Regions from separate parts of the Streptomyces sp. NPDC006368 genome, predicted to be linked through region 4. Evidence: riboswitches for the same ligand, from Rfam matches in the RefSeq annotation. Region 4 holds a riboswitch; each other region holds the start of a gene.

Region 1 (7,113 bases), on a different contig from region 4:
GTCACCGCCTGGGTCGACAACGACCACGAAGCCGCCGTTCTCGATCTGCTCGACCATCTCGCCGCCGCCGGCGCCCGCCGGATCGGCCTGCTCACCGGCACCAGCACCGATACGTACACCCGCCTGTCCACCACCGCGTACCTCACCTGGTGCGAGCGTGTCGGACAGGACCCGGTCTACGAGGCGTACCCGGCCCATGACCCGTGCGCCGGGGCCGTCGCCGCCGACCGGCTGCTGGCCCGCCCGGACCGCCCCGACGCCGTCTACGGTCTCTTCGACCCCAACGGCACCGACCTGCTCGCGGCGGCCCGGCGGTACGGGCTGCGCGTCCCGGACGACCTGTTGCTGGTCTGCTGCAGCGAGTCGACGGTGTACGCCGCCACCGAGCCGCCCGTCACGACGCTCTCCCTCCAGCCGCGCCGGATCGGCACCGCGGTCGTCCAGTTGCTCATCGACGCGATCGAGGGCGTCGACGGCGACCGGCCGGTCGAACAGGTCATACCGACCGAGCTCATCGTCCGGACGTCCTCCCAGCGGCGCTCCACACGCACCACCGTCAGCCCTCCCAGGTCACCCTCCCAGGAATGAACCGACAACAGCCCGGGGTGACGACCAGGGGCAGACATTGCCAATTGGGGCAAAACAACCGGTGAACCCGGGACCACACCCGGATTCACCACCCCTGGTGCGTCACACAGCTGGGGCCTCATTCCTATGATGGGCGGACGACACCGCGGGCCGCCCCGACCAGGCCGGTCCGCCAGGTGTAGGGCGTCGCGACGGTGGTGGAGGGGTCGATGACTCAGGGGGCCGGTCAAGGACCCGTGGTGCGGACGGCGACGTTGCGCGACTTCCGCGTACCGCCGTACGCCCAGGTGCCGGTGCAGGGTGACGCCACACCCCCGGGCCAGGCTTTTCCCGAGGGCGAGTTCCCGGAGGGGTACACGCCCACCGAGCGGGACCTTCCGGTGATCAACCGTGGTGACACCGTGCAGGTGTCCATGGACCCGGAGACGGCTCCGGTGGCCGCCCCCGCGCCCGCCGCCGAGAGCGGCCCAGGTCCGCTGTACGTGGTCGGCGACGTCCACGGGTATCTCGACGAGCTCCTCGCCGCCCTGCACCAGCAGGGTCTGATCGACGGCGATGGCCACTGGGCCGCGGGCAACGCCCGGCTGTGGTTCCTCGGCGACTTCACCGACCGGGGTCCGGACGGAATCGGCGTCATCGACCTCGTCATGCGGCTCTCCGCCGAGGCCGCGGCGGCGGGCGGCTACTGCAAGGCCCTCATGGGCAACCACGAGCTGCTGCTGTTCGGCGCCAAGCGGTTCGGCGACACACCGGTGAACTCCGGTGCCGGCACCGCCACGTTCCAGGCGGCCTGGCTGCTCAACGGCGGCCAGAAGAGCGACATGGACCGTCTCCAGGACGTCCACCTCCAGTGGATGTCCCGGCTGGACGCGGTCGTCGAGGAGGACGGGCACCTGCTGCTGCACTCCGACACCACCGCCTACCTGGAGTACGGCTCCACCATCGAGGACGTCAACGACACCGTCCACGAGATCCTGACCCGCAACGACGCCGACGAGTGCTGGGACCTGTTCCGCAAGCTCACCAAGCGCTTCGCCTTCCGGGACGAGGGCGGCCCCACGGCCGTGCGGGAGCTGCTGGCGGCCTACGGCGGGCAGCGCGTCGTGCACGGCCACAGCCCGATCCCCTACCTGCTGGGCGAGGTCGGCTCGGAGGACGGCGAGGACGGCACCGGCCCGTCGGTCGAAGGGCCGCATGTGTACGCGGACGGGCTCGCCATCGCCATGGACGGCGGTGTCACCATGGCCGGAAAGCTGCTGGTCGTCCAACTCCCCTTGCGCGGCTGAGACGTCACGCAGCGCAGCCGGGCCAGGCGATTTCCGGAAATCCTCTGTCACCCCCCGCCGTAACGGCTCTACCATCGGCTTATCCGTAGCAGGCTCTCCTCCGTTTCCGCCCAACTGCCCGTTCCACGCGGGCAAACAGGCCCTACGGAGTATCGGGGGATGCACATGAAAAGCGCTCCGCACCTGCTGACCGAGGACCGTTCCGAATACGAGCGCCTCCTCGACGACGCACTGCGCAATGCGCACGAACGTCCGGAACTCGCCGGGATCGGACAGCGGCTCAACGCCGAGCAACTGCGCACCATGGCACTGAACGCGACGGCGATCATCACCGCTGCCGCCGCCACCGAGTACGACCACTTCGTACAGGTGCGCGAGGAGTCGCGTACGCCCTCGCGTCTGTCCGCCATCGATTCCGTACTGTCCGCTTCCGATGACGGAACGGCGACCGGCCCGGGTGCCGGTCTCGGGGTCGTGGTGACCGTACTGGCGCCCGTGCTGGCCGGCACCGCAGCGGTCATCTTCCTGCTCGTCGGATATCTGCTCAAAGTGCTCGATCCGGCGCCGTCCTTCGCGGATCCGCTGCTCGCCGCGGGCTGGTTCTTCGCCGCGGTCACGGCCCTGGGCATCCTGGTCGCCGCGATCGGCCTGCTCATCACGGCGCTACGCAACAGCTCCACCCAGGTGTCCGCCGACGAACCGGGCGGCGAGCTTCCCGACGAGATCGCCCGGGCGAGAGAGGCGTGGCGCCACGCCCTCCTGGAACGGGGCATCATGCCCTTCCTGCGTGACGCCCTGGCCGATCCCAGTGCCGATCCTGCCTCCGGGGCTCCTCCGCGCCCGGTCGGACGGATGCCGAAGGTCGGTTACAGCGGCCCGGACTTCTCCAGCCCGAGCGAGGGCGGCGCAGCCGCCCGCCCCACGTTCACCAGCCCCGACTTCACCAGTCCGGACTTCGGCGGACCGGGTCACCAGCCGGACTGATCTCCCGGCGCACCGGCATACCGACGCGCCGTGGGGCGCGGTCGGCTGTCGGTGTTTCACGTGAAACATCCGTTCACGCGGAGTACCGCAGCCGACGCGCCCGATCGGATCAGTCGGCCATCGGGAGGTACACCCTGTTGCCGGACGCCGCGAACTCCTTGGACTTCTGGAGCATCCCTTCCGCGATCTCCGAGTCCGTGCCCGCCGGCTGGTCGCCGCCGAACTGCTCCGTGATGCTCCTGCTGATCTTCATCGAGCAGAACTTCGGACCGCACATGGAGCAGAAGTGCGCGGTCTTGGCCGGTTCGGCAGGCAGCGTCTCATCGTGGTACTCCCGGGCGGTGTCCGGGTCGAGGGCCAGGTTGAACTGGTCCTCCCACCGGAATTCGAACCGGGCGTCCGACAGCGCGTCGTCCCACTCCTGTGCCCCGGGGTGCCCCTTGGCCAGGTCGGCCGCGTGCGCGGCGATCTTGTAGGTGATGACGCCGGTCTTCACATCGTCCTTGTTGGGCAGGCCGAGGTGTTCCTTGGGCGTGACGTAACAGAGCATGGCGGTGCCCCACCACGCGATCATCGCGGCGCCGATACCGGAGGTGATGTGGTCATAGGCCGGGGCCACATCCGTGGTCAGCGGGCCGAGCGTGTAGAACGGCGCCTCCTCGCAGATCTCCTGCTGCAGGTCGATGTTCTCCTTGATCTTGTGCATCGGGACGTGGCCCGGGCCTTCGATCATCGTCTGGACGTTGTGCCGCTTGGCGATCCGGTTCAGCTCACCGAGCGTGCGCAGCTCCGCGAACTGCGCCTCGTCGTTGGCGTCCGCGATGGAGCCGGGGCGCAGACCGTCACCCAGGGAGTACGTCACGTCGTACGCGGCGAGGATCTCGCAGAGCTCCTCGAAGTTCTCGTACAGGAACGACTCCTTGTGGTGCGCCAGGCACCACGCGGCCATGATCGAGCCGCCGCGCGAGACGATGCCGGTCTTGCGACGCGCGGTCAGCGGCACGTACCGCAGCAGCACGCCCGCGTGGACCGTCATGTAGTCGACGCCCTGCTCGGCCTGTTCGATGACCGTGTCCTTGTAGATCTCCCAGGTCAGCTCCTCGGCCTTGCCGTCGACCTTCTCCAGCGCCTGGTAGAGCGGCACGGTGCCGATCGGCACGGGAGAGTTGCGCAGCACCCACTCACGGGTGGTGTGGATGTTGCGGCCGGTGGAAAGGTCCATGACCGTGTCGGCGCCCCAGCGGGTCGCCCACGTCATCTTCTCCACCTCCTCCTCGATGGAGGAGGTGACGGCGGAGTTGCCGATGTTGGCGTTGACCTTCACCAGGAACCGCTTGCCGATGATCATCGGCTCGATCTCCGGGTGGTTCACATTGGCCGGGAGTACGGCGCGGCCGGCCGCGATCTCCTCGCGCACCACCTCGGGGGAGACGTTCTCGCGGAGCGCGACGTACTCCATCTCCGGGGTGATCTCGCCGCGGCGCGCGTACGCGAGCTGCGTCACCGCCTGGCCGTCGCGGCCACGGCGCGGCTGGCGCGGCCGGCCGGGGAAGACGGCGTCGAGGTTCCGCAGGCCCCCGCGCGGCGAGGTGTGCTTGACCCCGTCATCCTCGGGGCGAACCGGACGGCCGGCGTACTCCTCGGTGTCACCCCGCCCGATGATCCAGTTCTCGCGCAGCGGCGGCAGGCCGCGGCGTACGTCCGTCTCGACATGCGGATCGGTGTACGGCCCTGACGTGTCGTACAGCGTCACGTCCTTGCCGTTGGTGAGGTGCACCTTGCGGACCGGCACACGGAGGTCGGGGCGTGAGCCCTCGATGTACCCCTTGTGCCATCCGATGGACTTCCCGGCCTCGTCGTCGTTCTGGTTCGAGGCAGGCGTGCGTGCGTCCTGAACGGTCATCGTGACCTACTCCCTACGCCGGCATTACCCGGTAACAGGTTCGGCGGTCGACGCAGCCGTTTCCGTACGTCTCGTACGGAGGTCAGCGCCCTCTCAGCCCGGTGCTCCGAGCTCCCGCGTGTACAAAGGTGCCACCACGCTAGCGTCCTTGCGGCCACGCTGAACAGAGGGCCCCCACCGTTCTTGCGATGATCGGTCCGTGACTTCCCCACATGAGACCCCCGAGCCCAGCGGACAGGCACACGGACAGACGCACGGTCACGCGCACAGCCACGGCCCTGCCGCGCCCGTCTCCCAGCACCTGCGCAAGGTCATCGCCGCCGTGCTGATCCCCTTCGCCACGGCGGTGGTGGTCGGTCTCGCCGTGCTCTGGCCGGGCGGCGCACCGGAGCACGAGCGCACCGGTGTCGGCTTCGACCGGCAGACCGAGCAGGGCGAGGTCGTCCGCGTCGAGAAGGTGGACTGCAAGGACGTCAACGCCGCGCAGGTCCCGCCGACCGGCGACACGACGACACCCGAGGGGCGCGAGGCGGTCAACGCGCAGCAGGGCCAGTGCGAGAAGGCGACGGTCGAGGTCACCACGGGCCAGGACAAGGGCCGCAGGTTCACCGAGATCGTGCAGCCCGACGCGCCCCGTCAACTGGACGAGGGGCAGGGCGTGGTGGTGGCGTATGCCCCTGACGCACCGCGTGACCTGCAATACTCCGTCACCGATGTGATCCGCAAGGTGCCGATGGCGCTGCTCGCCGCGATCTTCGCGCTGGCGGTGGTGGCCGTCGGCCGGATGCGCGGGGTGATGGCGCTCGTCGCGCTCGCGGTGAGTTTCGCCGTACTGACCCTCTTCATCCTGCCGGCCATCCTGCAGGGATCGAATCCGCTGGTCGTGGCGGTGGTGGGGTCGAGCGCCATCATGCTGATCGCGCTCTACAGCTGCCACGGGCTGACCGCCCGCACCTCGGTGGCGGTGCTGGGCACGCTGATCTCGCTGCTGCTGATCGGGCTGCTGGGCTCACTCTTCATCGGCTGGGCGTCACTCTCCGGCAACACCGACGACAACACGGGCCTCATCCACGGTCTTTACCCGAACATCGACATGTCCGGTCTGCTCCTCGCCGGTGTCATCATCGGCTCGCTCGGCGTGCTGGACGATGTGACGGTCACCCAGACCTCGGCCGTATGGGAGCTCCACCAGGCGGACCCGAAGATGGGCCCCCGAGCGCTGTACCGGGCCGGTATCCGCATCGGCCGCGACCACATCGCCTCGGTGGTCAACACGCTGGTGCTGGCGTACGCGGGTGCGGCGCTTCCGCTGCTGCTGCTCTTCTCGATCGCGCAGAGCAGCGTGGGGACGGTGGCCAACAGCGAGCTCGTGGCGGAGGAGATCGTCCGCACGCTGGTCGGTTCGATCGGGCTCGTCGCCTCGGTGCCGGTCACGACCGCGCTGGCCGCCCTCGTGGTCTCCGCCGACCGGCCGGGCCCCGCCGCCGCGGGCCCGGCGGTACGCGGCGGGCGGGGAAGGCGGCGCCGGAAGTAAGGGCCCGTCCCCGCCCCCCGCGCGCGGCCGGGACCCGGCGGCGGATCCGTGGGATGCCGGTCGTTCAGCCGGCGTTCTCCTCGGCGAGGATCCGGCCGAGCGCCTCCTCCAAGTGGTGCTCGAAGTCACCGAGCGAGCACTCCTGCCCCAGCGGCACCAGCTTGTCGGTCCGGTCGAGGAACGCCACCAGAGGCGGCGCGCTCGCCCGGAACTGCGCCCGGTCGCTGCCGACCTGGAGGCGGATGCTGACGTCCGACAGGTCCTCGGGGCCGGTCGGCGCGATGTGCACATCACCGTCGCCGCTGGGCGCGTTGATCCCGTCGAGCAGCAACTCCCGCCCGAACGCCCACGTCACAGGCGCGTCCCCGGGCAGATGGAAGGTCATCCGGACCGCGTACGGGTCCTTCGTCTCGTACCCGAGCTCGACCGGGATTCTGAAGGAGAGCTCCTCCGAAACGACGAAACTCATCAGGACCTCGGCCTGCACCGACTCGCGCATCATGTACCCCGCAGTGGATGAAGCAGTTTATGAACAAGAGCCTGAACAACAGCTGATGAAGGACGGGCCCGAAACGGCCGGTTATTGATCCTTACTCGCCCCTCTTGAGTCATCGTCATCGTGGTCGAGGTACTGGAGGATCACAAGGAGTGAGTTTTCAGATACTGATAGAGAACGCGAGCGAATACAGCACGCTGCCCACTTCCCCGCGCAGCCAGTCAACAGCGGGACGCAGACGTTCCTCCTTATGGAGGGGTAGGGAAATGGCCATCGCCCCGGCCGCCGATCCCGCCGTGATGGGAATGGCGGCGCACACGGT
Region 2 (7,113 bases), on a different contig from region 4:
GGACCGCGGTGGTGGAAGGCAGCGGCCAGGCCTTCATGAACGGCGTTCACACCGCCGCACTGGTCACCGGGGTGCTGTGCGTACTGGGCGCCCTCCTGGCGGCGGTCGGCGTACGGCGTACGGCGAGCGCGCCCGTCGGACTCACCGGGGTCTGACGGAGGCCCGGCGCCGGAAGCGCCGGGGGCCGGGCCGCCGGTGCGCGGCTCGGCCCCGCCGCGTGCCCCGGAGGAGTCGTCGGCGGGGTGTTGCGGGGTAGTCGGCCGTCATGAGCGATGCGAGCCCCCTGGAGCGGACCGCCACCGACGTGTTCGGGTGGGAGACCCTGCGGCCTGGACAGCTGACGGCGATGCGGGCGGTGCTGGACGGCCGCGACACCCTCGTGGTGATGCCGACCGGCGCCGGGAAGTCGGCGGTGTACCAGGTGGCCGGGCTCCGGCTGCCCGGTCCCACCGTCGTGGTCTCCCCCCTCATCGCCCTCCAGCGCGACCAGATCGCGGGGCTGCTCCGGCACCGGGTTCCGGAGGCCGTGGCGGTCAATTCCGCGCAGGGCGCCGGGGAGACCGAGGCGGCGTGGGAGGCGGTGCGGCGCGGGGACGCCGAGTACCTGTTCCTCTCGCCGGAGCAGCTCGCGAAGGACGAGGTGGTCGAGCGCCTGGCGGAGGCCGCGCCCTCCCTGTTCGTGGTGGACGAGGCCCAGTGCGTGGCCGCCTGGGGCCACGACTTCCGCCCCGACTACCTGCGTCTCGCCCCGGTCGTCGAGCGGCTGGGCCGGCCCACGCTGCTCGCGCTGACGGCCACCGCCGCTCCCCCGGTGCGTGAGGAGATCGTGCGGCGGCTGGGGATGAGGGAGGACGCCGTGTCGGTCGTGGCCGGTTTCGACCGGCCGAACATCACGCTGGAGGTGCGGCGGTTCCTGGAGGACCGGGACAAGCGCCGTGCGGTGGTGGAGCGCGCGGCGGCGGAGCCCAAGCCGGGCATCGTGTACACGGCGACGCGCCGGGACGCCGAGGAGTACGCGGCCGAACTCGCCGCGCTGGGCCTGTCCGCCGCCGCCTACCACGCCGGTCTGTCGGGCGACGAGCGCTCCCGGGTCCACGACGCCTTCCTGACCGGCGAGGCGGACGTGGTCGTGGCCACGTCGGCGTTCGGCATGGGCATCGACAAGGAGGACGTGCGGTTCGTGCTCCATGCCTCCGTGACGGGTTCGCTCGACGCGTACTACCAGGAGATCGGCCGGGCGGGCCGGGACGGTGGGCCCGCGGTCGCGGTGCTGCACTACCGGCCGCAGGACACCGGTCTGCAACGCCTCTTCGCCGCCCGTACGCCCGACGAGGAGACGGTCGGCGAGGTCGCCGAGCGGCTCCACGACCAGGACGGCCCGGTGCCGCTGGACGAGCTCGGCGCGGAGACGAACCTGTCACGCCGCCGGGTGACGGCCGCCGCGAACCTGCTGGAGCAGGCGGGGGCAGCCCGCACCGACGACGCCGGCGAGGTGCGCGCCCTCCCGGGCATGACGGCCGATGACGCCACCGCGCGGGCGGCGGAGGCGGCGGAGGCCCGCGGAAGGCTGGAGCGGTCGAGGCTGGAGATGGTGCGGGCGTACGCGGAGACGACGGGCTGCCGGCGTCGCTTCCTGCTCGGTTACTTCGGCGAGGCGTACGAACCCCCGTGCGGCCACTGCGATGTCTGCCTGTCCGACTCCCGCGACGGCTCGGCCGCCGAGGGGCTCCCGGTCCACGGTGACGCCGAACGGACACATCCCGCGGCCGGTTCGTATCCGCCGGGGACCCGGGTGCGGCACCGCGAGTGGGATGACGGCATGGTCATGAGCCAGGAGGGTGACCGGATCACCGTCCTGTTCGACTCCATGGGGTACCGGACGCTGTCCCTGGCGGCGATCACCGACCAGGCACTGCTCACCGTGCTCACGGATCCCTCCGGCTGAGCCACGCCCCTCACCATCCATATCCATGAAAAAAATCATGGTATAAGCCCTTTCATCCGGTCTGTGGAGGACTATGCTGATATCAGACCTGCGGGGCGAGCGAGGGAGTCCCACCGAAGTAGCCGACTCTGGCGGAGATGCCCGCTGGGGCCGACGTCGGCGGTCGGGCTGAGAGGCTGGAAGGTCCACGGACCGGAAGGCGACCCCCATCACCTGATCCGGACCATGCCGGCGAAGGGAGCCCGTCTCGTAGGTCGCCCGTACGACACGCGTGCACCACGAGCCCCGGGCCCGCGCCCCGGGGCTTTCGCATGTGCGAGGCCGGTCGGCACGCCGGACGAGGCCGCCCGCCGCCGCCTCCCGGACCTTGCGGCCGGGCCGGTCCCCGGGCGGATACTTGAAGCATGAACGTGGTGTCCGCGCCCGGCCTCGCCGAGCTGCGGGAGCGACTCGGCAGCACCCTGTTCACCCATGTCGCGGGTCCCGCCGGGCCGGTCAACCGCGCCCGTATCCACGGCACCCCGGGGCCCCGCTGGTTCGCACCGGACCGACCGATCCGTACGGTCCACGGCGACGCCGCGATGTTCATCGGCGGTGTGCGCGCCCTACTGCTCCAGTCCCTGCACCCGCTGGCCATGGCGGCCGTGGCGGCCCACTCCGGCTACCGTGGCGACCCCTGGGGGCGCCTCCAGCGCACCAGCACCTTCCTCGCCATGACGACCTACGGCGCCGCGGACGACGCACAGCGCGCGGTCGACCGCGTCCGGGCCGTGCACGACACGGTGAAAGGTGTCCTCGACACGGGCGAGCCCTACCATGCCGCCGACCCCCACCTGCTCGGCTGGGTGCACGCCGCGGAGGTCGACAGCTTCCTGTGCGCCCATCAACGCTACGGCGCGCACCCTCTCGACGCCGACGGCTGCGACGCCTACGTCGCCGACATGGCGCGCGTGGCGTCCGCGCTCGGCGTCCTCGACCCGCCGCGCGACCGGACGGACCTCGCCGACCGGCTGGCCTCCTACCGGCCGGAGCTGCGGGCCACCCCGGAGGCCCGCGAGGCCGCGCGTTTCATCCTGCTCCGCCCGCCCCTGCCGCCGATCGCCCGCGCCCCGTACACCGTCCTCGCCGCGAGCGCGGTGTCCACGCTCCCGCTGTGGGCGCGCGAGCCGCTCGGGCTGCCGCACGTGCCGGTCGTGGAGAAGACCTGTGTGCGGCTGGGCGGCCACGCCGTGACCAGGGCCATCCGGTGGGCCATGACCCCTCCCCCGCCCGCCGCCCCCGGCTGACCGGGCGATGAGGCGCGCGGAGCCCGGCGCGTCACACCGAGCCGCCCACCACCTCCAGAAGGTCCGACAGACGGCGCCGCCACTTGTGCGAGCGGCTGCAGTACAGCCGAAGGCCGCGCCTGCCCCGCGGCAGGAAGGGGCGACCGCACCACATGCACGGTCGCTGCCCGCCCGGATCCGTGTTCCCCGCTCTCCCCATGCTCATGATCGTAAGCCGGGTCACTCGTGCCGGTGGTCCCGGCCGGTAGCCCCCGGCGGACTCCGGCTCCGTGCGCGAAGCTGAGCGGATGCGCTCGCTCCTCCTGCCTCTCGCTCTCGCCCTCCTCCTCGGAACGGCGGGCTGCGTGTCCGTGCCCCCCGCCGCCACCCCCGGGCCCAACCGGCCGGCGCCGGCGGGCGATCCGGCTCCGGCCCCCGTGGTGCGCAGGCCACCGGCCGAACCCCCGGCGCGGGAAGAGCTGGCGACCACCGGTCCGCTCCCCACGCCCCGTACCGACCCGGTGCGTCGCGGCGGCGCGGCACGCGGCGAACGCCCCACGGCGGACAGGCGGGTCACCGTGGAGCCACCGCGCGGGCAGGCCGTGCGGCGCCCGGCCGCCGAGGGACGGACGGGTTCGAAGCGGCCCGTTCGGCCGCGCCCCGGCCCACCGGCGGCGCGGCCTCGGCCGACGTACGGCATGGCGGACCTGTGCAAAGCCTCACGGGGCGTGACCGACCCGTCGGTGACCGCGCTGTGCCGCGACAGCTTCGTCCGCTGACCGCGCGGTCCCCGGTGCCCGCCGGTGGCGGAGGCGTCACGGGGTCGGCGCGGCACCGGACGGGTAGAAGGTCGACAGCAACGTGTCCATGATCTCGCGCTGGCGGGGCCAGTCGGTGCTCGGTCCGGCCACCTGAGCCCCGTACACGGTGGTGTCCGGGGCCGTGAAGACGCGGTAGATGCCGCGCCGCCGGGTGCCGTCCGTGGCGTCGTGGGCGAACTCCACCTCGACCGCCGCGTCCGGGGCGTCGCCGACGGGTCCGAGTGCCGTCTCGACGTAGCCGGACCAGACCGACCTCACCGCCTGGGAGAACCCGCGCGCCGTCTCCAGCGGATCGGCGGGGCCGGGGACCGGGGTGATCTCCAGGAACGAGGCGTAGTCCGGCGCCTGGTAGGTGTGCGAGCTGCCGCTGAGCCGGTACGTCCAGTCCCGCGGGACCGCGACGCTGAGCCCGCCGGCATCGGTGGAGACGCGGTAGTCACCGGACGGCGCGGTCGGAGGGGCGGTGGGGAAGGCGGTCGAGGACGCGGCCGGGGAGGACGGGCCCGCCGTACCCGGCGAGCTGTCACCGGCCGCCGCCCACCGGACTCCTGCGGCGACGAGGACCGCTGCCACGGCGAGCCCCGCGGCGAGCGACGGCAACCGGTGTGCCCACCCCTCCGCGCCGTCGCCGCGGCCGGAGCCGGAGCCGCGGCCGGAGCCGAGGCCAGGGTGGGGGTCCTGGTCCTGGTCGTGGTCGGAAAGGGATCGCCCGGGGGGCCGCCAGGGAATCGGCGGCGGCGTCAACGGGCGCCTGAGGCCGGTGTGCCGCGGCCGGGCACCGGGCGACTCCGGACCCAGCCCGGGCGACTCCGGACCCAGCCCGGGCGACTCCGGACCGAGCCCGGGCGACTCCGGACCGAGCCCGGGCAGGCGCTCGGGCGCCCCGGCCGTCCCGGACGGGCCCCTCTCCTCCCCCACCACCCCGTGGTCATCCGCTTCGGCGGGCAAGGCCTCGTCCGGGTACTCCCAGCTCTGGGTGCCCACGTTCCATCGCACGGGCCACGCCGCCGGGTCCACCTCAACTGCCCAGCAGGGCCGCGACAGCGGTGGCGACCGCGCCGCCCGAGGCGAGGAGCTCCACCACGGGCGCCGCCGAGACGAGCGCGTCGCGCAGCCGGACGAGCCGGCCGGGCGTGATGGTGTCGCCGGACGCGATTCCCTCCTCCACCGACACCAGTTCCGCGTCGAGCACGGCCACCGGCTCACGCTCGGTCACCGCCGCCGTGAGCCGCGCCAGATCGGCGCGCAATTCGCGTACGGACGCCAGAAGTTCGGCCAGGTCCGCCTCGCGCGCGGCGCCGGACGCGCCGTTGACCGCACTGACCTGGTTGTGGTCGCCGACCGCGAAGGCGCTGCCGGTGACGGACCCTATGCGCACGGCCCTGTCGGGGCGCTCCGCCTCAGGACGTGTCACGTTTGGCCTCCCTCTCTCCCCCGGCCGTGCCGGTCGACGCGCTGACGGTGTTCCTGTCGCCGATGCCGACGGCGCTGTTGTGCACCGACTGGATGTAGACCGCCCCCTCGCCGAGGTGCACGGCCTTGCGTTCGAACTCCGTCGTCTGCCAGCCGGCCTCGTACAGCGCGAGCTGCACCCCGCGTGCCACCCGGTCCTGGACCGTCTTCAGGTATCGGTCGACGTCCATCGCCTGGAAGAGGGAGCTGTCGGGGTCCGAGCCCAGTTCGCGTACCGCGATCCCGGGCCCCTTGGGCGGCGCGCCGGAGTTCCCCGCGGTCTGTGCCTGCCAGACGTTCCGCACCCCCCGGGCGAGGGCGGCCAGCGACGTGCCGAGGCTCTGAGGCCCGTCCGCCAGGGCGCGCAGCCCGAGGCCGACGGCGTTGTCCCCGCAAAACCGCCTGAGGGCGCCGTCGGCCTCCCGGAACCGGCGCCGCACGGGGAGCAGCACATGCGGCGCGACCTCCAGCATGAGCATCCCGCCCTGTGTGTGCACCCGGACGAAGACGGTGACGACGATGTCCTCGTCCCAGCCGCCCACCCGGATCCGCAGGAAGTGGCGGCGCTTCTCGCCGCCCTCCTCGACGGCCGCGGCGCGGTGCTCCTCGAAGTCCTCCGGGTCGAGCGGCACGTCCTCCCGGTGGCGCAGTCCTTCGGCGGGCAGGAAGACGCACTCGTCGACGACGAGCTCGCGCAGCCGGTCCAGTACCTCGGCGGCGGTCCGCGGGGAGCGGCGCGGGGAGGGTACGCGCAGCGCCTCGACCAGGGGCACGATCCGGTGCAGGATCTCCTCGTTGTCGACCGCCTGGGGTTTGCGCTGTCCGAGGTCGGTGCGGGGCCGCAGCTCGACCGAGAGGTGCCATGGCCTGAACGGCACCCCGGCGCCGCAGAACGGGTTGGCCGTCGCGTACATCACGAGCGGCCAGTGCTGCTCGCCGCGGATCAGTTCCTGAACGAGCCGCAGCCGGGCGTCGCGGGTCCGCTCGGCCGGGTCGCGGGTGAGGTCGTGATGGTGTTCCCGGGACAGTGGTCCGGCCATCGTGCGGGCCAGGTGCTCGTGCCGCAGGCCGGCGAGCACCGCGAGGAGCAGGAGGAAGCCGAGGACGAGGTAGGGCAGGTGCGTCCAGTCGTCCTCCGGCTTGAAATAGAGCCTGGACCGCCGCTCCTCCGACAGCAGCCGGTACTGGAGATCGAGCAGGTCGGTCGCTTGGTGGACGAAGCTCACGAGCCGGTTGCGGATCAGGTCCCGGTCCGCCCGCACCAGTGGTGCCAGGGCCGTCGTCAGCAGGAGGAGTCCCAGCAGGACACGGGCGTACAGCTGGAGGAGGCGGGACACCAGGCGCAGGACCGGCGCCCTGTGGACGGTCCTCACCAGGCGGGCGGTCGCACTCAGCAGGAGGCACGGCAGCGCCAGGAGGACGGCGAAGAAGCCGTCGGTGACGAGTGTGGCCACCACCCACAGCCCCGCCGTGGCGGTGGACCAGCACAGTTCGTCGCGCCGGGCGCGTACGGCGTGGGCGAGGACGCGGGCGGCGTCGATGCCGTAGCTGGGGGCGACGACGCGTTCGTCGTGGACGTACAGCTCGTCGATGACCCGGTCCCGGAAGCGCGGATCGAGGTACGCGCCCA
Region 3 (7,113 bases), on a different contig from region 4:
GCGGGGTGCCGCTCTGCTCGACGCGCCCGTCCCGCATGACCACGACCCGGTCGGCCAGCGCGAACGCCTCGCCCTGGTCGTGCGTGACGGCGAGCACCGTCGTACCGAGCCGTGCGAACAGATGCCGCAGTTCACCCACGAGCCGTTCGCGCAGCCCCCGGTCGAGCTGGCCGAGCGGCTCGTCGAGCATGAGCAGCCGGGGGCTGGGGGCGAGCGCGCGGGCCAGGGCGACGCGCTGCTGCTCACCGCCGGAGAGGGCGGCCACGGAGCGCCGTTCGGCGCCCGGCAACCCGACGAGATCCAGCAACTCCCGCACCCGGTCGGCCTGTTCCCGCCGCGACTCGCCCCGCATGCGCAGCCCGAACGCGACGTTGCCGCCCACGTCCCGCTGTGGGAACAGCTGGTGGTCCTGGAACATCAGCCCCACGCCGCGCCGGTGCACGGGCACGCCCGCCTGGTCGGCGCCGCCGAGCAGCACCCGCCCGGCGTCCACCGGCTCAAGACCCGCGACGACCCGCAGCAGGGTCGACTTGCCGCTGCCGCTCGGGCCGAGCACGCACACGATCTCGTGGTCGGCGACGTCCAGCGACACCGCGTCGAGCGCGGTGCGCGATCCGAACCGTACGGTCACGCCGTCAAGACGCAGCATGTCAGAACTCTCCGGAGCGTTCGGTCGGACGGATGCGTTCGAGCAGCAGCAGCGCCACCGCGCACACCACCATCAGGATGGTCGACAGGGCCATGGCCTGGCCGTAGTTGAGCTCGCCGGGCCGGCCGAGGAGCCGCGCCACGGCCACCGGCAGCGTCGGGTTGTCGGGCCGGGCGATGAACACGGTGGCGCCGAACTCCCCCAGGGACACGGCGAAGGCGAACCCGGCGGCCACCAGCAGCGCCCGTCGCACCAGCGGCAGGTCCACCTCGCGCCACACGCGCCACGGCGACGCGCCGAGCACCGACGCCGCCTCACGCAGCCGCGCGTCCACCGCGCGCAGCACGGGCAGCATGGTCCGTACGACGAAGGGGACGCCGACCAGCGCCTGGGCGAGCGGCACCAGGATCCACGACGAGCGCAGATCCAGCGGCGGCTCGTCCAGCGTGATGAGGAAGCCGAAGCCGACGGTGACGGCGGACACGCCCAGCGGCAGCATCAGCAGCGCGTCGAAGCCGCGTACGAGCCGCCCGGCCCGCCGCCGGGTCACCGCGGCCGCCGCCAGCCCGCCGATCACGAGCGCGATGGCGGTCGCGGCGAGCGCGTACCGGAGCGAGTTGCCGATGGCCTCCACCGGCGGTACGAGGAAGGTCCCGCCACCCGCGCCGGCGTCCTGGAGCGCCCGGTAGTACGTGAGCCCGTCCGGCCCGCCGAAGGACCGTGCGACGAGGACCGCCAGTGGCAGCAGGAGCAGCAGCGCCACAGTGAGCAGCACGGCGCCGAGCAGCGCCCACTGCCCGGCCCCCCGGGGCCTGCGGGCGGTGCCCGCCGCGTCCACGAGCCTCAGCGCGGTCTCCCGTCCGCGTACCGTCCGCGTGTGCACCGCGAGGATCGCGCCCACCGCCACGAACTGCACCAGGGTCAGCACCGCCGCCGTGGGCAGGTCGAGCAGCTGCGCGGTCTGCCGGTAGATCTCCGCCTCCAGCGTGGCGTACGCGGGCCCGCCGAGGATCTGGACGATGCCGAAGGAGGTGTACGTGAAGAGGAAGACCATCAGCGCGGCGGCGGCCACGGCGGGGGCGAGCGCGGGCAGCGTGACGCGCCGCCACGCCCCGAGCCGGGAGGCGCCCAGCACCCGCGCCGCCTCCTCCTGCCGCGGGTCGAGCTGCGCCCACAGGCCGCCGACCGTGCGGACGACGACGGCGTAGTTGAAGAAGACGTGGGCCAGGAGGATCGCCCACACGGTGGTGTCCAGCCGTACGCCCCACAGCTCGTCGAGCAGCCCGCCGCGCCCGACGAGCGCGAGGAAGGCGGTTCCGACGACGACGGTCGGCAGCACGAACGGCACGGTGACGACGGCCCGCAGCACCTGCTTGCCGGGGAAGTCGAGGCGGGCGAGGACGTACGCGCCGGGCAGCGCGACCAGCAGGGTCAGCGCCGTCGAGGCGCACGCCTGCCAGGTGGTGAACCACAGCACGTCCAGGATGTCCGGGCGGCTCAGCACCTCGCCGAGCCGCCCGAACCGCCAAACGCCGTCCGTCCTCAGGCCGCGCCCGACGATCGCGGCGACGGGGTAGGCGAAGAAGACGGCGAAGAACACCACGGGCAGGGCCATGAGCCCCGCCCGCAGCGCCCCGCCCTTGACGTCCTTTACTTCAGGACGAGCGAGGACCACGACTGGATCCACTGGTCACGGTTCTCGGCGATCTTCTCGGGGGCCACGGTGTGCGGCTTGTCGACCGTCGCGCCGTGCCGGGTGAACAGCTCCGGCAGCGTCGCGTTCTTGATCACCGGGTTCACGAACATCTGCAGCGGCATGTCCTCCTGGAACTTCTCGCTGATCAGGAAGTCGATGAGGGCCTTGCCGCCGTCGGGGTTCTTCGCGCCGGTGAGCAGGCCGGCGAACTCGGTCTGCCGGAAGCAGGTGCCGGTGGAGACCCCGGTCGGCGCCTCGGCCGGCCGCGGGTCGGCGTACAGCACCTCGACGGGCGGGCTGGAGGCGTAGGAGACGACGAGCGGCCGGTCGCCCTTGGCCTTCTTGCCGCCGGCGGAGCCGGAGAACTCCTGGTTGTAGGCGAGCTCCCAGCTGTCGACGACCTTGACGCCGTTGGCCTTCAGCTTCTTCCAGTAGTCCTGCCAGCCCCCGTCGCCGTACTGGGCCGCCGTACCGAGCAGGAAGCCGAGGCCGGGCGAGGACCGCTCCGGGTTCTCGACGACGAGAAGGTCCTTGTAGGCGGGCTCGGCGAGGTCGTCGAAGGTCTGCGGCGGCGCGAGCTTCTTGTCGGCGAAGTACTTCTTGTCGTAGTTGACGCAGATGTCGCCGCTGTCCACGGGGGTGACGCGGTGCTTGTCCTTGTCGAGCTGCACGGCGTCCTGGACCTGGTCCAGGCCCTTCGCCTCGTACGGTTCGAAGAGCCCGTTGTCGAGCGCGCGGGAGAGCAGGGTGTTGTCGACGCCGAAGAAGACGTCGCCCTGCGGGGCGCCCTTGGTGAGGACGGCCTTGTTGACGGCCTCGCCGGCGTCGCCGCTCTTGAGGACCTTGACGGTGTAGCCGGTCTGCTTGGTGAACTCCTTCAGGACGGCCGGGGAGGCGTTGAAGGAGTCGTGGCTGACGAGGGTCACGGTCTTCGACTTCGTACCGCCGTCGCCGGACGCCTTGTCCGAGTCGCCGCCGCAGCCGGTGAGCGTGGTGACGCCCAGCGCGGCGGCCAGCGTGCCGACCGCGATCTTCTTGGTGGTGCTCACTGAGATTCCTCCTGGGTATGACCAGGAAGAGACGCGGCCCTGCCCACCCGTCGGGCGGGTGGGCAGGGCGCAACAGCTCGAGTAACGACCGAACTTCCTACCCAGAATGACCTGGGCGAGGTTCAGAGGGTCTGCAGCCGCCGTGCTTGTTCCCAAGCGTGTGCCGCACTCTCAGCGCTGTGGCGCTCCCCTGTCGGAATATGCAGATGTGTTCGAGCCCAGACTACAAGGTCAGCGCTCTGCCGCCGCGAGCTGTCCACAGGCGCCGTCGATCTCCTGACCGCGCGTGTCGCGGACGGTGACGGGCACGCCGTGGGCGGCGATGGCCTCGACGAACGCCTTCTCGTCCTCGGGGCGCGACGCGGTCCACTTCGACCCGGGGGTCGGGTTGAGCGGGATCAGGTTGACGTGTACCCGCTTGCCCTTGAGGAGGCGGCCGAGCAGGTCACCGCGCCAGGCCTGGTCGTTGATGTCGCGGATGAGCGCGTACTCGATGGAGACGCGGCGGCCGGACTTCTCGGCGTACTCCCAGGCGGCGTCCAGTACCTCGCGGACCTTCCAGCGCGTGTTGACGGGGACGAGGGTGTCGCGCAGCTCGTCGTCGGGGGCGTGCAGCGAGACGGCGAGGCGGCACTTGAAGCCCTCGTCGGCGAAGCGCAGCATGGCCGGGACGAGGCCGACGGTGGAGACGGTGATGCCGCGCTGCGAGAGACCGAGCCCGTCGGGCTCGGGGTCGGTGAGGCGGCGAATGGCGCCGACGACCCGCTTGTAGTTCGCGAGCGGCTCGCCCATGCCCATGAAGACGATGTTGGAGAGGCGGGCCGGGCCCCCGGGGACCTCGCCGTCGCGCAGGGCCCGCATGCCGTCGACGATCTGGTGCACGATCTCGGCGGTCGACAGGTTCCGGTCGAGCCCGGCCTGGCCGGTGGCGCAGAAGGGGCAGTTCATACCGCAGCCGGCCTGCGACGAGATGCACATCGTCACGCGGTCCGGGTAGCGCATGAGGACCGACTCGACGAGCGTGCCGTCGTGCAGCCGCCACAGGGTCTTGCGGGTGGTGTCGTCGTCGCACGAGATGTGCCGTACGACCCTCATCAGGTCGGGCAGCAGCTCGGCGGCGAGCTTCTCGCGCGACGCGGCGGGGATGTCGGTCCACTGGGCCGGGTCGTGGGCGTACCGAGCGAAGTAGTGCTGGGACAGCTGCTTGGCGCGGAACGGCTTCTCGCCGATGGCGGCGACGGCTTCCTTGCGCTCGGCGGGCGTCAGATCGGCGAGGTGACGCGGGGGCTTCGTGGCTCCGCGAGGCGCGACGAATGTCAGTTCTCCCGGGACGGGGCGTGCCATGACCTGGTACTCCTCAGTAAAGACGAGGCCGCGGTCCTGAGCCGGGAGACCTCACCGGATGATCCCCGCGGTGCGCGGGGCCGAAAGGGCCCGCCGCCTCGACGCGACGAGCCCTTCCAGGGTAACCGGATCCCGATTCAGCCTGTTCCGACGAAGACCACCAGCGACAACCACACCACCGGCGCCGTCGGCGACAGCGAGTCGAGCCGGTCCATACCGAGCCGATCCGCGGCTACCGCCGCCTGGCACCGTGGCCCTCCGTCACCCCGCTCCGACAAAGACCACCAGCAACAACCACACCACCGGCGCCGTCGGCAACAGCGAGTCGAGCCGGTCCATGATGCCACCGTGGCCCGGGAGCAGCGTGCCCATGTCCTTGATGCCGAGGTCGCGCTTGATCATGGATTCGCCGAGGTCGCCGAGCGTGGCGCTCGCCGCGACCGCGAGGCCGAGCAGCAGGCCCTGCCACCAGGTGCCGCCGTCGATCGCGAACTCCATGCACAGCGCGCCCGCCGCCATCGCGAAGGTCACCGCGCCCAGGAGCCCCTCGCGGGTCTTGCCGGGGCTGATGCGCGGCGCCAGCTTGTGCGTGCCGAAGCGCCAGCCGACCGCGTACGCGCCGGTGTCGCTGACCACCGTCAGGAGGAGGAAGGTGAGCACCCGCCACGGGCCGTCGTCCGCGGTGAGCATCAGCGCCACGAACGTCGCCAGGAACGGTACGTAGAACGCGGCGAAAAGCCCCGCCGTGACGTCCCTGAGGTAGCCCTCGGGCGGTTCGGTCATGCGCCAGACGAGCACCGCCAGCGCGGTGAGCGCCATGGCGACCCAGGCGCCTTCCGCGCCCCGCACGTAACCGGCCACGACCATCGCCGCGCCGCCGACCGCGAGCGGCACGAGCGGCACCTTGATGGACTTGCGCTCCTGGAGGCGGGAGGTCAGCTCCCACAGTCCGACGACGACCGCGACCGCGATCACGCCGACGAACACGGCCTTGACGACGAAGAGCGACGCGAGGATGACCACGCCGAGGCCGACCCCGACCCCTATGGCGGCCCGCAGGTCCCGGCCGGCCCGCTTCTTCTGCTGCGGCCGGTTCGGCGGGCCCGGCTGCTCCGGAGGCTGCGGTGCTCCCGACGGCGGGATGGGCATGGGCTCCTGCGGCATCTCGTCACGGACCGGGGGACCGCTCAGCGGAGCGGTCCCCCGGTCACGGTGGTCGTCCTGGTATCCGCCGGGCGCGTCCGGGGCGTCCCGGACGTCCGGCACGATGGGCATGGGCCGCGTCTGCTGCGCCTCACGCCCATCGTATGCGGGACCCGCCGGGGTCGCCGGGGCGTGCCCGGCAACGAGCCCCTGGTCGGGCGGACCCCAGTGACCGCCTCTCGGCGGGGTCCCCCAGGATGAGTCGTTCATCAGACCTCGAGGAGCTCGGCTTCCTTGTGCTTGAGCAGCTCGTCCACCTGCGTGACGTACTTCGCGGTGGTGTCGTCGAGCTCCTTCTCGGCACGCCGGCCCTCGTCCTCGCCGACCTCGCCGTCCTTGACGAACTTGTCGATGGTCTCCTTGGCCTTGCGGCGCACGGAGCGGATCGAGATCTTGGCGTCCTCGCCCTTGGTCTTGGCGACCTTGATGTACTCGCGGCGGCGCTCCTCGGTCAGCTCGGGGAACACCACCCGGATGATGTTGCCGTCGTTGCTCGGGTTGACGCCGAGGTCCGAGTCGCGGATGGCCTGCTCGATGTTGCGCAGCGCGCTCTTGTCGAACGGGGTCACCACGGCCATGCGCGGCTCCGGCACGGAGAACGACGCCAGCTGGTTGATCGGCGTGATCGCACCGTAGTAGTCGGCGACGATCTTGTTGAACATGGCCGGGTGCGCACGACCGGTACGGATCGCGGCGAAGTCCTCCTTGGCGACCAGGACGGCCTTCTCCATCTTCTCCTCTGCTTCGAGGAGGGTCTCTTCGATCACCACTTGCTCCTGCGTGTCTTGAGTAGGCGCGTCTTTACGCTCTGCACGGTGTCCGACCGGCAGGGCTTTGTCCATCCCCGGATCAGGGCACCGGGGGACGAGACGGGTCGTGTCCGGTCGGGCCGGTCAGGTCCGGGTGCCCTGGTCGCTCACGAGAGTGCCGATCTTCTCACCCTTCACGGCGCGGGCGATATTGCCCGCGGCGAGCAGTTCGAAGACGAGGATCGGCAGGTTGTTGTCGCGGCAGAGAGTGATGGCGGTGGCGTCCGCGACCTTGAGGTCGCGGGAGAGCACCTCGCCGTACTCCAGCGCGTCGAACTTCACCGCGCCCGGGTTGGTCTTCGGGTCGGAGTCGTAGACGCCGTCCACGCCGTTCTTGCCCATGAGCAGCGCCTCGGCGTCGAT
Region 4 (7,113 bases):
GTTCGATCTGCTTGACGCTGGTGACCGGCATGATCTCGGGGATGATCGGCGTCTCGCAGCCCTTGGCCGCGACCCGGTCGCGCAGCCGAAGATAATCCTCCGGATCGAAGAACATCTGGGTGATCGCGTAGTCGGCGCCGGCCCGGCACTTGTCCACGAAGTGGTGGATGTCCGCGTCCCAGTCGGTGGAGCGCGGGTGCATCTCGGGGAAGGCCGCGACGCCCACGCAGAAGTCGCCTGACTCCTTGATCAGCCGGACGAGGTCGGCGGCGTACCGCACGCCCTGGGGGTGCGGGACCCACTCGCCCATCGGGTCGCCGGGCGGGTCGCCCCGGACGGCGAGGATGTTCCGGATGTCGGCGTCGGCGTACTGGCCGATCATGTTGCGCAGCTCGGCGATGGTGTGGTTGACCGCGGTGAGGTGCGCGACGGGGGTGAGCGTGCTGTCGGCGGCGATCTGCTCGGTGGCCTTGACCGTCCCGGCGCGGGTGGACCCGCCGGCTCCGTACGTCACGGAGACGAAGCTGGGGGCCACCGCCTCGACCCGGCGCAGCGCGTCCCAGAGGTTCCGCTCGCCCTTCTCGGTCTTGGGCGCCCAGAACTCGAAGGAGTACGTCGTGCCGGTCGCGAGCAGATCGCGCACGGTGCGGGCGCGATCCGTCCTGGTGGAGGGTGTGCCGAGGGCCATACCGGCAGGTTAGCCAGGGTGGGGCGGTCACCCAACCGGAGCAGGGGAAATCGCCCGATTTGCCGGGTTGTTGTCCATCCTTCGGACACCTGACGGTTCGCAGCGCCGCCGAAAGGCTCAGGGACCGGGTTGGTGTCCCACCCCTCGGACACCTGCGGCCATATAGCGGATCGGAACGGCGTCAGCCGGCCGCTCCGACACGGTCAGGCGGCGGCGCGCTCGCGTATCCGCTCGGCCAGGGCGGCGGTGGCCGACGCCGGGTCGTCGGCCTCGGTGATCGCCCGTACGACGACGATCCTGCGGGCACCGGCGTCCAATACCTCGTCCAGGTTGCCCGCGTCGATGCCGCCGATCGCGAACCAGGGCCGCTCCTGGCCCAGCGAGGCGGCGTACCGCACGAGGTCCAGCCCCGGCGCGTAACGCCCCGGCTTGGTGGGCGTGGGCCAGCACGGTCCCGTGCAGAAGTAGTCGACGCCCGGCTCGGCGGCCGCCACGTCCACCTCCGCCTCGGCGTGCGTGGAGCGGCCGATCAGGATCCGCTCGCCCAGGATGGCGCGGGCCGCGGGGACCGGCAGGTCGCCCTGGCCCAGGTGCAGGACGTCGGAGCCGATGGCGTGCGCCACGTCGGCCCGGTCGTTCACCGCGAGCAGCTTGCCGTGGCGGCGGCAGGCGTCCGCGAACACCGCCAGGTGCTCCAGTTCCTCGCCGGCCTCCATGCCCTTGTCGCGCAGCTGGACGATGTCCACGCCCGAGGAGAGCACGGCGTCCAGGAACGCGGGGAGGTCACCCTGCCGCCTGCGGGCGTCCGTGCACAGGTAGAGCCGGGCGTCGGACAGGAGCGCGCGTGCGGTGGACATGGGTGTTCCCCCCGGGTGCGGTGGTGTGCGGGCCGGGCCCGGGCAACGACGGCCCGGCCCGGCCCGTACACCACCTGGTGTCGGTGTCGGTTCAGTGCGTCAGACGGCGAGCGCCTGGGCGCGGCGCTTCACCTCCGTGCCGCGATTCTCGCTGAGCGCCTGCACGGGCGTGCCCGGCAGGGTCGGGTCGGGAGTGAAAAGCCACTCCAGCATCTCTTCGTCGGTGAAGCCGTCGTCCTTCAGCAGCGTCAGGGTCCCCGCGAGACCCTTGACGACCTTGCCGTCCTTGATGAAGGCGGCGGGCACCTGCAGCGTCCGGTTCTCACCGCGCCGCACGGCGATCAGCTGGCCCTCCTTGACCAGCTGGCGCACACGCGTCACCTCGACATTCAGCATTTCCGCGATGTCGGGCAGGTGGAGCCAGGCAGGGACGAGAGCATCGATCTTTGCGTCAATCTCGGTCACGGGACAAGCGTGCCATCCCGGACTGACACTCGGTACCCGGCTACGCCCGTGCTGCGGCCTTCAGGGGGACGGAGGGGTCCGCGACGCGCGCCGGGTCGAGCGGCTCGCCCGATTCGATCAGCTTGCGCCCCTGCGCCAGATCACGCGGCCGGCCGACCGCCAGCAGCGCCACCAGGGCACCGTCACGCAGCCACACCACCGACCAGGAGGCGCCGGCCGGGTCGCCCCGCCACACCATCGCGTCGGCCGACGCGTGATGGCCGGCGTACTGCACGAAGCGGCCGAACTGCTCGGACCAGAAGTACGGCACCGGGTCGTACGCGCGCGGCACCTCGCCCACGATGGCGGCGGCGACCGTGCGCGGCCCCTGGAGGGCGTTGTCCCAGTGGTGCACCAGCAGCCGCTCGCCGTAGCGGGCGGAGGGGAAGGAGGCGCAGTCCCCGACGGCGTACACATCGGGCACCGACGTGCGCAGATGGTCGTCGGCGACGATCGCGCCGGCCTCGTCGAGCGTGACGCCCGAACCGGCGAGCCAGTCGGTGGCGGGGCGGGCGCCGATGCCGACGACCACGGCCCCGGCCGGCAGCAGCCTGCCGTCCTCCAGGGCCACCTCGCCGGGCTCGACACGGGCCACGCGTGCGTGCGTGAGGAGCTGGGCGCCGTTCTCCTCGTACCAGGCGGCCATCGGGGCGGCGGCCTCGGCGGGCAGCGCGCCCGCGAGCGGCCGGTCGGCGGCCTCGACGACGGTCACCGCGCACCCCGCCTCGCGCGCGGCCGTCGTGAACTCGGCGCCGATCCAGCCGGCGCCGACGACCACGATGTCGTGCTTGTCGACCAGGACGGGGCGCAGCCGTTCGGCGTCGTCCAGGGTGCGCAGCAGGTGGACGCCGGGGACGCCCTCGCAGCCGGGCAGCGCGAGGGGCACGGCGCCCGTCGCCACGACCAGGACGTCGTAGGGCACGGGGCCGGCCTCGGTGTCGATCTCGTGCGCGTCGGGGCGCAGTCCGGTGACCTCCAGGCCGAGGCGCAGTTCGATGCCGAGGGCCTCGAAGTCCACCTCGAAGGCCGAGCCCTCCGCCGTGCCCAGCAGCACCGCCTTGGACAGCGGTGGCCGGTCGTACGGCTGGTGCGGCTCGGCGCCGATCAGCAGCAGCGGGCCGGCGAAGCCCTGCTCGCGCAGCGCGACGGCGGTCTGCACGCCGGCCATCCCCGCGCCGACGACGACGACACGCCGCCCGGCCGCCGACCCGTCCGCCGCCGACCCGTCCGCCGCCCCGCCCGCGACGGGGCCTCCCGTCGCGGGACCTCCCGCCGCGGGTGCCTCGCCCGGCAGTCCCTCGTCACGCGGCCGGTCTGCATTCATACGCTCGCTCACCCGATCACCTTACGTAGCTGACGTGACGTCAGGAAGTAGCTGCTCGACGACGCTCGTGCCGCTCCCCTCCTGCGACTCCCATTCCCAGGCCTCCTCCAGCCGAACGCGGCCGTCCGGAAGGTCCACCACCGTGGAGACGCAGTGCCCGGACGCCGTCCCTCCGTCGCGCTCGAGCTGCACGTACCGGAAGTCGAGCCGGTCCCCCGCGCGCGTGCCGGCGAGCTGTCCGCGTACGACGTCGCCGCCCGCGTACTCCGCCCGGATCCGGCCGTCCTGCTCGTGGTAGGCGAAGCGGGTCCGCGTACCGACCTGTCCCGGCGATCGGTCGGCGACGGGAGCGAGGACGAGGCCGCCGAGCGAGCGGGCCACTGCGAGGGCTCCCCTACTGAGAGTTGAGGGGTGGGGTTAGTCTGGCCACCGTAGAGCACTCGCGGGAGCCCGGACGCACTGGGCTGAGAGGGAGGCTGGGACGGCCTCCGACCGTACGAACCTGATCCGGGTCATGCCGGCGAAGGGAGGGGCTGGACGCCCATGCATCCACGTACGAGACCGGATGTCCTCGTCATCGGGGGCGGAATCATCGGCCTGGTCACGGCCTGGCGGGCGGCGCAGCGGGGGTTGCGCACCGCCGTCGTCGATCCCGAGCCGGGCGGCGGGGCCGCCCGGGTGGCGGCGGGCATGCTCGCCGCGGTCACCGAGCTCCACTACGGCGAGGAGACCCTCCTCGGCCTCAACCTGGCGTCGGCGCGCCGCTACCCCGGCTTCGTCGCCGAGCTCCAGGACGCGGCGGGCGGGGCGGACGTCGGCTACCGCGCGTGCGGCACGCTCGCCGTCGCCCTGGACGCCGACGACCGCGCGCACCTGCGGGAGCTGCACGCGCTGCAGAGCCGCTCGGGCCTGGAGTCCGAGTGGCTGAGCGGGCGCGAATGCCGGCGTCTGGAGCCCATGCTCGCGCCGGGCGTGCGCGGCGGGCTGCGGGTGGACGGCGACCACCAGGTCGATCCGCGGCGGCTCGCGGCGGCGCTGGTCGCCGCGTGCGAGCGGGCCGGGGTGGACTTCCACCGCACCTGGGCGGACCGGCTGCTGGTGGTACGGCACCGGGCGGCGGGCGCCGGCCTCCGCGACGGGGGGGAGCTGGCCGCCGGACAGGTGGTGCTGGCGGCGGGGAGCCTGAGCGGCAGGCTCGACGGCGTACCGGACGACGTGCTGCCGCCGGTGCGGCCGGTCAAGGGGCAGGTGCTGCGGCTGACGGTGCCTCCCGCGTACGCGCCGTTCCTGTCGCGGACGGTCCGCGCGGTGGTGCGCGGCAGCCACGTCTATCTGGTGCCGCGCGCGAACGGCGAGCTCGTCCTCGGCGCGACCAGCGAGGAGCTCGGCTGGGACACGACGGTCACGGCCGGCGGGGTGTACGAGCTGCTGCGCGACGCCCATGAGCTGGTGCCGGGCATCACCGAGCTGCCGCTGACCGAGACCCGCGCGGGGCTGCGGCCCGGCTCCCCCGACAACGCGCCGCTGCTCGGCCCGACCGCGCTGCCCGGGCTGCACCTGGCGACCGGGCACTACCGCAACGGGGTGCTGCTGACGCCCGTCACGGGTGACGTGATGGCCGAGGTGCTGACCACCGGGGAGCTCCCTCAGGAGGCCCGCGCCTTCGCCCCCGCCCGTTTCCCGTCCCTCTCCCCGGTAGGAGTGTCATGAACGTCTCCGTGAACGGCGAGGCCCGGCGGCTCGCTGGCCCCACCACGCTCGACGCCCTGGTCGCCACCCTCACCACCGCGCCGTCCGGTGTCGCCGCCGCCGTCAACGAGACGGTCGTGCCGCGCGGCCAGTGGGCCGGGACCCTGCTCGACGAGGGCGACCGGGTCGAGGTCCTCACCGCGGTCCAGGGGGGCTGAACCATGGCCGACGACCGTCTGACCATCGCCGGGACCACCTTCGACTCCCGGCTGATCATGGGTACGGGCGGGGCGCCCAGCCTCGACGTCCTGGAGCGCTCCCTCGCGGCCAGCGGCACCGAACTGACGACCGTGGCGATGCGCCGCCTCGACCCGACCGTCCAGGGTTCGGTCCTGTCCGTCCTCGACAAGCTGGGCATCCGTGTCCTGCCGAACACGGCCGGCTGCTTCACCGCGGGCGAGGCCGTGCTGACGGCCCGGCTCGCGCGGGAGGCGCTCGGAACGGACTGGATCAAGCTGGAGGTCGTCGCCGACGAGCGGACGCTGCTGCCCGACCCCATCGAACTGCTCGACGCGGCGGAGACCCTCGTCGACGACGGCTTCACGGTCCTGCCCTACACGAACGACGACCCGGTGCTGGCGCGCAAGCTGGAGGACGTCGGCTGCGCCGCGATCATGCCGCTCGGATCGCCGATCGGCTCGGGGCTCGGGATCCGCAACCCGCACAACTTCCAGCTGATCGTCGAGCACGCGCGCGTGCCGGTGATCCTGGACGCGGGCGCCGGCACCGCGTCCGACGCGGCGCTGGCCATGGAGCTGGGGTGCGCGGCGGTGATGCTGGCGTCGGCGGTGACCCGTGCGCAGGAGCCGGTGCTGATGGCCGAGGCGATGCGGCACGCGGTCGGGGCGGGGCGGCTGGCGTACCGGGCGGGACGCATTCCGCGACGGCACTTCGCGGCGGCGTCCTCGCCGGTGGAGGGGCGGGCGGTGCTGGACCCGGAACGCCCGGCGTTCTGACGCGTTCCCCGGCGCCCCGCGCCCTTTGCTACGGGGTCTCCGTCCCCGGGTCCCATGGGGGTGTTCGTCCGTGGGGCCGGCGCCCCGCCCCCGCCCGCCCGCGGCAGCGCGCCGCGCGCTCGGCGCCTCCGACCCGCCGGCCCGCTCGCGGGCTCGCCGAACCCGGGAGGCCGTACCCGCCGGCCCGCCACGCGAAGGCCGCGACCCGGGCCGGCGCCGCTCGGGCGCCCCGGGCCCCCGAGCGGTCGGCCCCGAGTGGCGACGCCATGGCGCGGCGGCGGCCTGAGCCCATCCGCCGGCGCGGCGGTCGTTCGTGCGGGCCGCGCCCCCGAGCGCGACGCCACGGCGCGGGCCGCGATGGCCGGGGCCGTCCGTCCGTTGCCGCCCCGGCGCCCGTGCGGGCCGGGGCACGGCCGGGGTGTCACAGGTCGGCTGCAGTCGTCGCGGTGCGTGCACAGGCGCGGCGGGGGTGTCGGCGGGGGCTCGTAGACTCGTGCGGGTGGATACGACCCTGCACGACCCGCTCGTGGGCCAGCTGCTCGACGGCCGCTACCGAGTCGAGGCGCGCATCGCCGTCGGGGGCATGGCCACGGTGTACCGGGCGCTGGACACCCGGCTCGACCGGGTGCTCGCGCTGAAGGTGATGCACCCCGCCCTCGCGACGGACGCGACCTTCGTCGAGCGGTTCATCCGCGAGGCCAAGTCCGTCGCGCGCCTGTCCCACCCGAACGTGGTCGGGGTCTTCGATCAGGGCGCCGACGGGGCGTACGTCTACCTGGCGATGGAGTACGTCGCCGGGTGCACCCTGCGCGACGTGCTGCGCGAGCGGGGCGCGCTCCAGCCGCGGGCCGCGCTCGACATCCTGGAGCCGGTGCTCGCCGCGCTCGGCGCCGCACACCTGGCCGGGTTCGTGCACCGGGACATGAAGCCGGAGAACGTCCTGATAGGCGACGACGGCCGGGTCAAGGTCGCCGACTTCGGTCTCGTACGGGCCGTCGGCGCCGCCACCAACACCACCGGCTCCGTCCTCGGCAC

Evidence for each region. A riboswitch is a leader RNA that binds a small molecule or an ion and turns the genes downstream of it on or off. The one in region 4 is predicted to bind thiamine pyrophosphate.
Region 1: it holds a riboswitch for thiamine pyrophosphate, as region 4 does, so the genes downstream of both, thiC (phosphomethylpyrimidine synthase ThiC) here and thiO (glycine oxidase ThiO) in region 4, are expected to answer to the same signal.
Region 2: it holds a riboswitch for thiamine pyrophosphate, as region 4 does, so the genes downstream of both, ABZZ38_RS09275 (oxygenase MpaB family protein) here and thiO (glycine oxidase ThiO) in region 4, are expected to answer to the same signal.
Region 3: it holds a riboswitch for thiamine pyrophosphate, as region 4 does, so the genes downstream of both, ABZZ38_RS21760 (thiamine ABC transporter substrate-binding protein) here and thiO (glycine oxidase ThiO) in region 4, are expected to answer to the same signal.

Annotation. Positions count from the first base shown of each region.
Region 1 covers NZ_JBEXQK010000015.1:95,679-102,791, forward strand. Annotated here, with positions in the region: gene ABZZ38_RS14500 (LacI family DNA-binding transcriptional regulator) at 1-588, shown strand, start outside; gene ABZZ38_RS14505 (metallophosphoesterase) at 798-1,874, shown strand; gene ABZZ38_RS14510 (hypothetical protein) at 2,034-2,858, shown strand; gene thiC (phosphomethylpyrimidine synthase ThiC) at 2,968-4,761, opposite strand; TPP riboswitch at 4,755-4,889, opposite strand; gene ABZZ38_RS14520 (YibE/F family protein) at 4,961-6,295, shown strand; gene ABZZ38_RS14525 (SsgA family sporulation/cell division regulator) at 6,360-6,794, opposite strand; gene ABZZ38_RS14530 (helix-turn-helix domain-containing protein) at 6,952-7,113, opposite strand, start outside.
Region 2 covers NZ_JBEXQK010000008.1:57,072-64,184, reverse strand. Annotated here, with positions in the region: gene ABZZ38_RS09285 (MFS transporter) at 1-155, shown strand, start outside; gene ABZZ38_RS09280 (RecQ family ATP-dependent DNA helicase) at 266-1,945, shown strand; TPP riboswitch at 2,069-2,202, shown strand; gene ABZZ38_RS09275 (oxygenase MpaB family protein) at 2,350-3,231, shown strand; gene ABZZ38_RS09270 (hypothetical protein) at 4,026-4,631, opposite strand; gene ABZZ38_RS09265 (hypothetical protein) at 5,050-5,445, opposite strand; gene ABZZ38_RS09260 (hypothetical protein) at 5,432-7,113, opposite strand, start outside.
Region 3 covers NZ_JBEXQK010000031.1:57,893-65,005, reverse strand. Annotated here, with positions in the region: gene ABZZ38_RS21770 (ABC transporter ATP-binding protein) at 1-649, opposite strand, end outside; gene ABZZ38_RS21765 (iron ABC transporter permease) at 651-2,264, opposite strand; gene ABZZ38_RS21760 (thiamine ABC transporter substrate-binding protein) at 2,300-3,394, opposite strand; TPP riboswitch at 3,471-3,596, opposite strand; gene rlmN (23S rRNA (adenine(2503)-C(2))-methyltransferase RlmN) at 3,626-4,738, opposite strand; gene ABZZ38_RS21750 (phosphatidate cytidylyltransferase) at 5,000-6,151, opposite strand; gene frr (ribosome recycling factor) at 6,151-6,708, opposite strand; gene pyrH (UMP kinase) at 6,835-7,113, opposite strand, start outside.
Region 4 covers NZ_JBEXQK010000007.1:180,494-187,606, reverse strand. Annotated here, with positions in the region: gene metF (methylenetetrahydrofolate reductase [NAD(P)H]) at 1-688, opposite strand, end outside; gene thiE (thiamine phosphate synthase) at 892-1,545, opposite strand; gene ABZZ38_RS08945 (Rv2175c family DNA-binding protein) at 1,645-2,010, opposite strand; gene ABZZ38_RS08940 (FAD-dependent oxidoreductase) at 2,051-3,217, opposite strand; gene ABZZ38_RS08935 (hypothetical protein) at 3,395-3,754, opposite strand; TPP riboswitch at 3,806-3,919, shown strand; gene thiO (glycine oxidase ThiO) at 3,917-5,083, shown strand; gene thiS (sulfur carrier protein ThiS) at 5,080-5,280, shown strand; gene ABZZ38_RS08920 (thiazole synthase) at 5,284-6,078, shown strand; gene pknB (Stk1 family PASTA domain-containing Ser/Thr kinase) at 6,578-7,113, shown strand, end outside.